One region of the Exiguobacterium sp. E4787 genome, then DNA from elsewhere that is predicted to be linked to it. Evidence: riboswitches for the same ligand, from Rfam matches in the RefSeq annotation. Region 1 holds a riboswitch; each other region holds the start of a gene.

Region 1 (2,262 bases):
TGTAGGCGAGCGTCCGGTCGCTGCCGAGGACGTCCGGGACGAAACGCGGCGCCACGTTCGCAAACTCACGGAGTGCCAACTGTTCAATCCATGCCCGTTCGAGCGTAAGCGGCCAGCTCTCGCCGACAACTTTGGCGTATGGGAGCGCCTGTTTGACGATTAGGCGCTGTTCGCCTTGGCGAATCCGAAACACGAGATTCAAATTACCGTCCCCGATTTCCTCACACTCGGCGATTCCGTCTTGCAAGTATCCTAGTTGACGGACGTGCTCGACGACGGTCTGTTCTGTAAATGGTTGATATGACATGATGTTTTCCCCTTCCTGTAAGTTGCCCACAAAAAAAGCCCCTTTCTCCGCGAGAAAGAGGCACAGCCAAAATGGTTGTTCCTCTCATCTGTCAGACATTCGTCTGGTGGATGTAGCACCGTGCCTAGTGGTCGGTTGCTGCGGCGTCATCGGGCCAATTCCCTCTGCCAACTCGCGATAAGAGTGGTTTATTCGATTCGGTGAACTTATGTGATGAATATTACGGACTTGACGTCACAATTGTCAACGTCATTTTCTCCGTGCACCTCCGTCTTTTTTTGTGCATATATGGAAACAACTCCCCAAAATATTTTTTTTGGAAAAAAAGGAATTGACGACGTGACGATTCTGTGCAAAAATTCAATTAAATTTCACAACTTCAAATCACATTCTTATCAAGAGCAGACGGAGGGACGAGCCCGATGATGTCGCAGCAACCGACCAGAGATGGCACGGTGCTAATTCTTGCAGCGAAAGCTGAGAGATAAGAGTTCATTTTTTATGATGACCTCTTGCCTCGGCATGGGGTCATTTTTTGTTTGCCTGGAAGGAGGAACCATATGAGTATCACTGCCACATATGAAATCAAACGAACGGACGCGGTCGCGACCGTCGCCGACAAAATCGCCCTCGAGCTGACCGTCGGTACTTGGACGGAGCTGCCTCACTTAGAGCAAGAGCAGTTACAGGCGTACCGGGGTGAGGTCGTGTCGACCACACATACGGATACGACGAGCCGCTTCACGATCCGCTACCCGTTACATAATGTCAGCCCTGACTTTTCATCCATCTTGACGACGACGTTCGGGAAACTGTCCCTCGACGATTCAATCCGGTTAATCGATTTGACGTTGCCCGAGACGCTCGCGCCTCATTTCAAAGGCGCCAAGTTCGGCGTCGAAGGGATTCGCGATTTGCTCGGTGTCCATGATCGCCCGCTCGTCATGAGCATCTTCAAAGGTGTCATCGGCCGTGACCTCGCGTTTCTCGAGCAGCAACTCCGCGATCAGTTTGCCGGAGGCATCGATATCGTCAAAGACGACGAAATTTTATACGACAACCCGCTCACCCCATCGCTCGAACGGGCCCGCATCGGAGCGGCCGTCATTCAAGCGCACTTTGAGGCGACCGGGAAGCGTGTCCTCTATGCCATCACGTTGAGCGGTCCTGTGTTCGCTCTGCGCGACCAGGCACTCCGGCTGATTGAGGCCGGTGCGACGGCGCTTCTATTCAACGTCTATACGTACGGTCTTGACGCACTGCGCGAACTTGCGAACGACCCAGACATCCGTGTGCCGATTTTGGCTCACCCGGCCTTTGCCGGCGCCTTGACCGGGTCCATCAGTCATTCGCTCTTACTCGGTAAACTCCCACGCCTCGCCGGGGCCGATTTGACGCTCTTCCCGTCTCCGTACGGTTCGCTCGCGACACCACGGGACAAGGCGTTCGCGATTCGTGACTTGAGCGCCGAACCGCATTGGTCGAAACCAATTTTACCGGTCCCGTCAGCTGGGATTCATCCGGGGCTTGTCGCCGATATCATTCGTGATTTCGGGACAGATGTCGTCATCAACGCCGGCGGTGGCATTCATGGTCACCCGGACGGTGCAGCCGCCGGGGCCCGTGCTTTCCGCCAAGCCATCGCTCACGTCCTCGGTCACACCGAAGGACAGACGGACGAACTCGATACCGCGTTAAAGGCGTGGGCGTCGCGATGACGATCCATATCCTGTGCGACTTCGACGGGACGATCACGGTGGAAGACAATATCATCGCCTTGATGAAAGCGTTCGCCCCGCCGGCTTGGGTCGAGTTGAAAGATGCGGTCCTCGAACAACGGATTTCAATCCGCTCCGGCGTCGGTCAACTGTTTCAACTATTGCCGAGCGCGGCTGCCCCGGCTTACCGTGATTATTTGTTGGAGCGGATCACGCTCCGCCAAGGGTTCCCGGCAT
Region 2 (2,262 bases), on a different contig from region 1:
CGGTCAAGTGAAAGCAGCGACCGAGGTCATTCAAGACGTCGCGACCGACGTGCAAAACGTCTATGAAAAAGTCGCCGGTGAAGTTGATACGGTCAAACAAGACGTGAACAAAGTCGTCGGGACGGCGCAAGAAGCGAAATCGGATTTACAATCAATCGGCGAGAAAGTCGTCGAAGCGAAAGATACGGCACTTGGCAAAGAGAACACGACAACTGAACATAAGCCGCAAACCTAAAGAAAACGACCTTTCGAGTGAAAGGTCGTTTTTCTATGCTTATGCGAAGCGTTTCGCGCCTTCTTCGAGCACTGCCGCTTTATCCGTTTGCTCCCATGGGAGTTCCACGTCTGTACGACCGAAGTGGCCGTAAGCTGCTGTCTGCTTGTAGATTGGGCGACGAAGGTCGAGCATCTTGATGATACCCGCCGGACGGAGGTCGAAGTTCTCACGAACGAGTTCGACGAGCTCAGTCTCGCTCAATTTGCCTGTGCCGAACGTATCGACCGCAATCGATACCGGGTGAGCAACACCGATTGCGTAAGCAAGTTGAACTTCTGCTTTGTCAGCGAGTCCCGCTGCGACGAGGTTTTTCGCCACGTAACGAGCTGCATATGCTGCTGAACGGTCAACTTTGGTAGGATCTTTACCTGAGAACGCGCCGCCGCCGTGACGTGCGTATCCACCGTACGTATCGACGATGATTTTGCGTCCTGTAAGGCCTGCATCCCCTTGTGGTCCACCGATTACGAAGCGGCCAGTCGGGTTGATGAAGTATTTTGTTTCCGCGTCGATGAGTTCAGCCGGGATGACTGCATCGATGACGTGCTTTTTCAAATCAGCTTGGATTTGCTCGAGCGTGATGTCTTCTGCGTGTTGTGTCGAGATGACGATTGTGTCGATGCGAACTGGGTTGTTCGCTTCGTCGTATTCGACTGTCACTTGTGTCTTACCGTCTGGGCGAAGGTAAGCGAGCGTGCCGTTTTTACGAACTTCTGCCAAACGACGTGACAATTTGTGAGCGAGTGAAATCGGGAGCGGCATGAGTTCCGGCGTCTCTTTTGTTGCGTAACCGAACATGAGACCTTGGTCACCAGCACCGATCGCATCGATTTCTTCTTCAGTCATTTGTCCTTCACGAGCTTCGAGCGCTTGGTCAACACCTTGCGCGATGTCTACCGATTGCTCATCGATCGATGTGAGGACTGCACAAGTCTCTGCATCGAAACCATATTTCGCACGTGTGTAGCCGATCTCACGAACAGTTTCACGAACAACTTTCGGGATATCCACGTAAGTTGATGTTGTGATTTCACCTGCTACGAGCACGAGACCTGTTGTGACAGACGTCTCAGCCGCAACGCGGGCGTTTGGATCTTCAGCTAAAATTGCATCCAAAATCGCATCTGAGATTTGGTCACAAATTTTATCCGGATGTCCTTCCGTGACGGACTCCGAAGTGAAAAGTCGACGGTTCAAGTTTGCCATTTCGAAAAACCTCCTATAATAAAGGGTGATGTGTGGACGGTACTCGTTCCCCTTACGCGTTGCTTTGGGACGGTAATGAAAAAAACCTCTCGCCATGTTCAAATGGGAAAGGTTGAATCGTTCTTCCTTACCCTCTTATCGTTCGAAGCTTACGCTTCGCTTCAGGATAGCACCTTTTCCGAATAACAATGAAAAATCGGACGGTTGCTGGGCTTCGTAGGGCCTTGTTCCCTCCACCGCTCAGAATAAGAGTATCCGTTACGAAGACCATCATATAAATGACACCCCGTTCTGTCAAGCGTATCGACCGAATTCGTCAAACTTTTCACAAACGGTCAAATAGTTATGTTTGTGAAATATCAAACATTTTTTTGTCCGTTTTGGTTTTTGTACTATGACCTGGTACAGAATATGTTAGAATGACAATGTAAGAAAGCGCTTACTTTAAAGGGTAAAAAATGCTTGTCTTTGATTAGTATGTCACATATAATAAAAACGTCATACTGATTAAACGCGGAAGTATGCGGATTTCATCCACATCTATTTAGGGGAAAGGTGGGATTCAGGATGGCTACAACGCTCCTGAAAATCGAAGAATTAATTAAAGGTGCCGACATGATGCGGAACTTGACGGTTCCAGAACTGGTGGAAGAAGCCATTCACAACGGTGAGGGCGTACTGACGAAAGACGGGGCTTTATCGGTCAGTACTGGGAAATTCACAGGACGGTCACCGAAAGACAAATTCGTCGTGCAAGATGAAGTCAGCAACCATTTAGT
Region 3 (2,262 bases), on a different contig from region 1:
ACAGGATCGGTTGTTCGGCCGTCTCGTTCAAGAATTTGAGCTTGACGATTTGACCGCTCGGATAACGAGCTTTCAAATGTTCGAACGTGAGCGACATGTCTTCGACCGCGCCGATCTGTTTGACGAACTCTTTCGTGATCGGCTGTTCCGGGTGTTGGAACACGTCGGCGACTTGCCCGGTCTCGACGACCTTTCCGGCCTCCATGACGGCGACACGGTGACAAATCTTTTGGATGACGTGCATCTCATGGGTGATGAGGACGATTGTCAAACCGAGTTTCTTGTTGATGCTGACGAGCAGTTCGAGAATCGAATCCGTCGTCTTCGGGTCGAGTGCGCTCGTCGCTTCATCGCAGAGGAGCACTTCTGGATTCGTAGCGAGCGCACGGGCTATCCCGACTCGCTGCTTTTGGCCGCCTGATAGTTGTGACGGATAGCTGTCTTCTCGTCCGGCGAGGCCAACGAGTTCGACGAGTTCATGGACGCGGCGTTTGCGCTCGCTCGCCGGTACCCCGATGAGCTCGAGCGGGAAGCTGATGTTCTCAGCGACCGTGCGCGACCATAATAAGTTGAAGTGTTGGAACACCATCGAGACGTTTTTACGTACCCCGCGCAGTTCCTTCGGCGTGAGCTTCGTCAGCTCGCTGCCGGCGACCACGATTTCACCGCTTGACGGTGCCTCGAGTCGGTTGAGCAAACGGATGAGCGTCGACTTCCCCGCCCCTGAATATCCGATTATTCCAAAAATTTCGCCGCTTTCGATCGTAAGCGACACATCATCGACCGCCTGGACCCGACCGTTTTTCGTGTCGAACCATTTGGCCACATTGCGTAATTGAATCAATCCATTTCCCTCCTGACAACAAAAAAAGTACGCACGTTTGAGCAAACGTGCGTACTTTATCGTACGGACAACGATTGCTCTCATCTTCCAAGGTATACACCTTGCTGGAATTAGCACCATTTCGGATTGCTCCGCGGTTGCTGGGCGTCATAGGGCCAGTCCCTCAGCCTCTCTTGATAAGAGTGGTTGCGTATTTGATTAGCTTTATCATAGCGACACATTATTTTCATGTCAAACTATTTTTTTCAGCAAAATAAAAAAAGGTGCCATCCGAGGATGACACAGAACGTAGCACCTTGAGTCACTGAAGGACAACCCATAGATGAACCTCTTTTGCCCGATCAGAGCATTCATCCTTATATGGGGGATTTTTACCCAACCATCACTCGGTCTTCGAACGGACCATGCAATTACGCGACCGGTGCCCCGACGCTTGATTTTTTTGGGGGACAATCGAAGGGAAGGTCCACCTGAAATCGCGTAAGCTCATGCAGCGGTTGTTCGAAAACGTCTTGATGACGGGAAAATCTCGTCCTATGTTGTGTTCAAGTAAGATGTTGTAATGAATATATCATTCGTGAACTTTCTGTGTCAACTGATTATTTAAAATTTTCAGATTATTCTAATCATCCTATCTCACTTAACGAAAGATAGGACGTGCTGGACGTTTTGAAATGCGTACAAACGATCGCGAACTTGGCCATTCTCCAGCTTCAATAGCGCCGGAACGCTCATGACCTGATACGCCTCGAGTTCGTTCGGGATAAAGTTGGCATCGCGTTTTTCAATCTTCAATTCTGGGTCGACCGCCTCGACGACCGAGAGCATCCGCTCGGCCACGGCGCATGTACCGCACATTGGGGCGTATATATATAAGAATCCGTCTGTCATCATTTTGCTCACCTCTCTTCTAAGTATATGAATCCGGGCCAATCGGTTCAAAAGTTGTGCTCAAATGGAAAATTCTGAACATTTCAACATTTCTTGTTGACGCTCGGCAGAAAGAGGCATAGTATGGTCATTAACTTTATCGCTTTTGTACATAACAGCAAACCAGTAGAAAAGGACAGGTGAATCCCCAATGACGGAAGAGAAGCTTACCGGAAAACAATTTTTAATGAACGTCTTGAACGGCCTCAGTCTTGCCATTCTCATCGCCCTCATCCCGAGCGCTTTGCTCGGTGAATTAACGAAAGCCATCTTGCCGTATTTTCCGTCCTTGCAGTTCATCTTAGATGCGACGACGATTGCGATGCGCCTCTTACCGGTCATCATCGGTGTCGCTGTCGCCATGCAGTTCGGACGATCGGCGCTCGAGGCCGGGACGATCGGCATCGCGACTCAGGTCGGAAGTGGCGCCATCCGCATCGAGGAAGGCGCGTTCCTCATGGCCGGAATCGGTGACGTCATCACGGCCG

Evidence for each region. Region 1 has a riboswitch for S-adenosylmethionine ahead of KNP80_RS05135 (2,3-diketo-5-methylthiopentyl-1-phosphate enolase). Riboswitches for the same ligand answer to the same signal wherever they lie in the genome.
Region 2: it holds a riboswitch for S-adenosylmethionine, as region 1 does, so the genes downstream of both, metK (methionine adenosyltransferase) here and KNP80_RS05135 (2,3-diketo-5-methylthiopentyl-1-phosphate enolase) in region 1, are expected to answer to the same signal.
Region 3: it holds a riboswitch for S-adenosylmethionine, as region 1 does, so the genes downstream of both, KNP80_RS02375 (methionine ABC transporter ATP-binding protein) here and KNP80_RS05135 (2,3-diketo-5-methylthiopentyl-1-phosphate enolase) in region 1, are expected to answer to the same signal.

What each region holds. Positions count from the first base shown of each region.
Region 1 covers NZ_JACSLY010000003.1:50,355-52,616, forward strand. The annotation lists gene mtnK (S-methyl-5-thioribose kinase) at 1-307, opposite strand, end outside; SAM riboswitch class I at 389-491, opposite strand; SAM riboswitch class I at 697-798, shown strand; gene KNP80_RS05135 (2,3-diketo-5-methylthiopentyl-1-phosphate enolase) at 868-2,025, shown strand; gene KNP80_RS05140 (2-hydroxy-3-keto-5-methylthiopentenyl-1-phosphate phosphatase) at 2,022-2,262, shown strand, end outside.
Region 2 covers NZ_JACSLY010000001.1:398,447-400,708, forward strand. The annotation lists gene KNP80_RS02060 (hypothetical protein) at 1-235, shown strand, start outside; gene metK (methionine adenosyltransferase) at 275-1,483, opposite strand; SAM riboswitch class I at 1,616-1,735, opposite strand; gene pckA (phosphoenolpyruvate carboxykinase (ATP)) at 2,051-2,262, shown strand, end outside.
Region 3 covers NZ_JACSLY010000001.1:461,668-463,929, forward strand. The annotation lists gene KNP80_RS02375 (methionine ABC transporter ATP-binding protein) at 1-844, opposite strand, end outside; SAM riboswitch class I at 922-1,027, opposite strand; gene KNP80_RS02380 (thioredoxin family protein) at 1,481-1,738, opposite strand; gene KNP80_RS02385 (PTS sugar transporter subunit IIC) at 1,926-2,262, shown strand, end outside.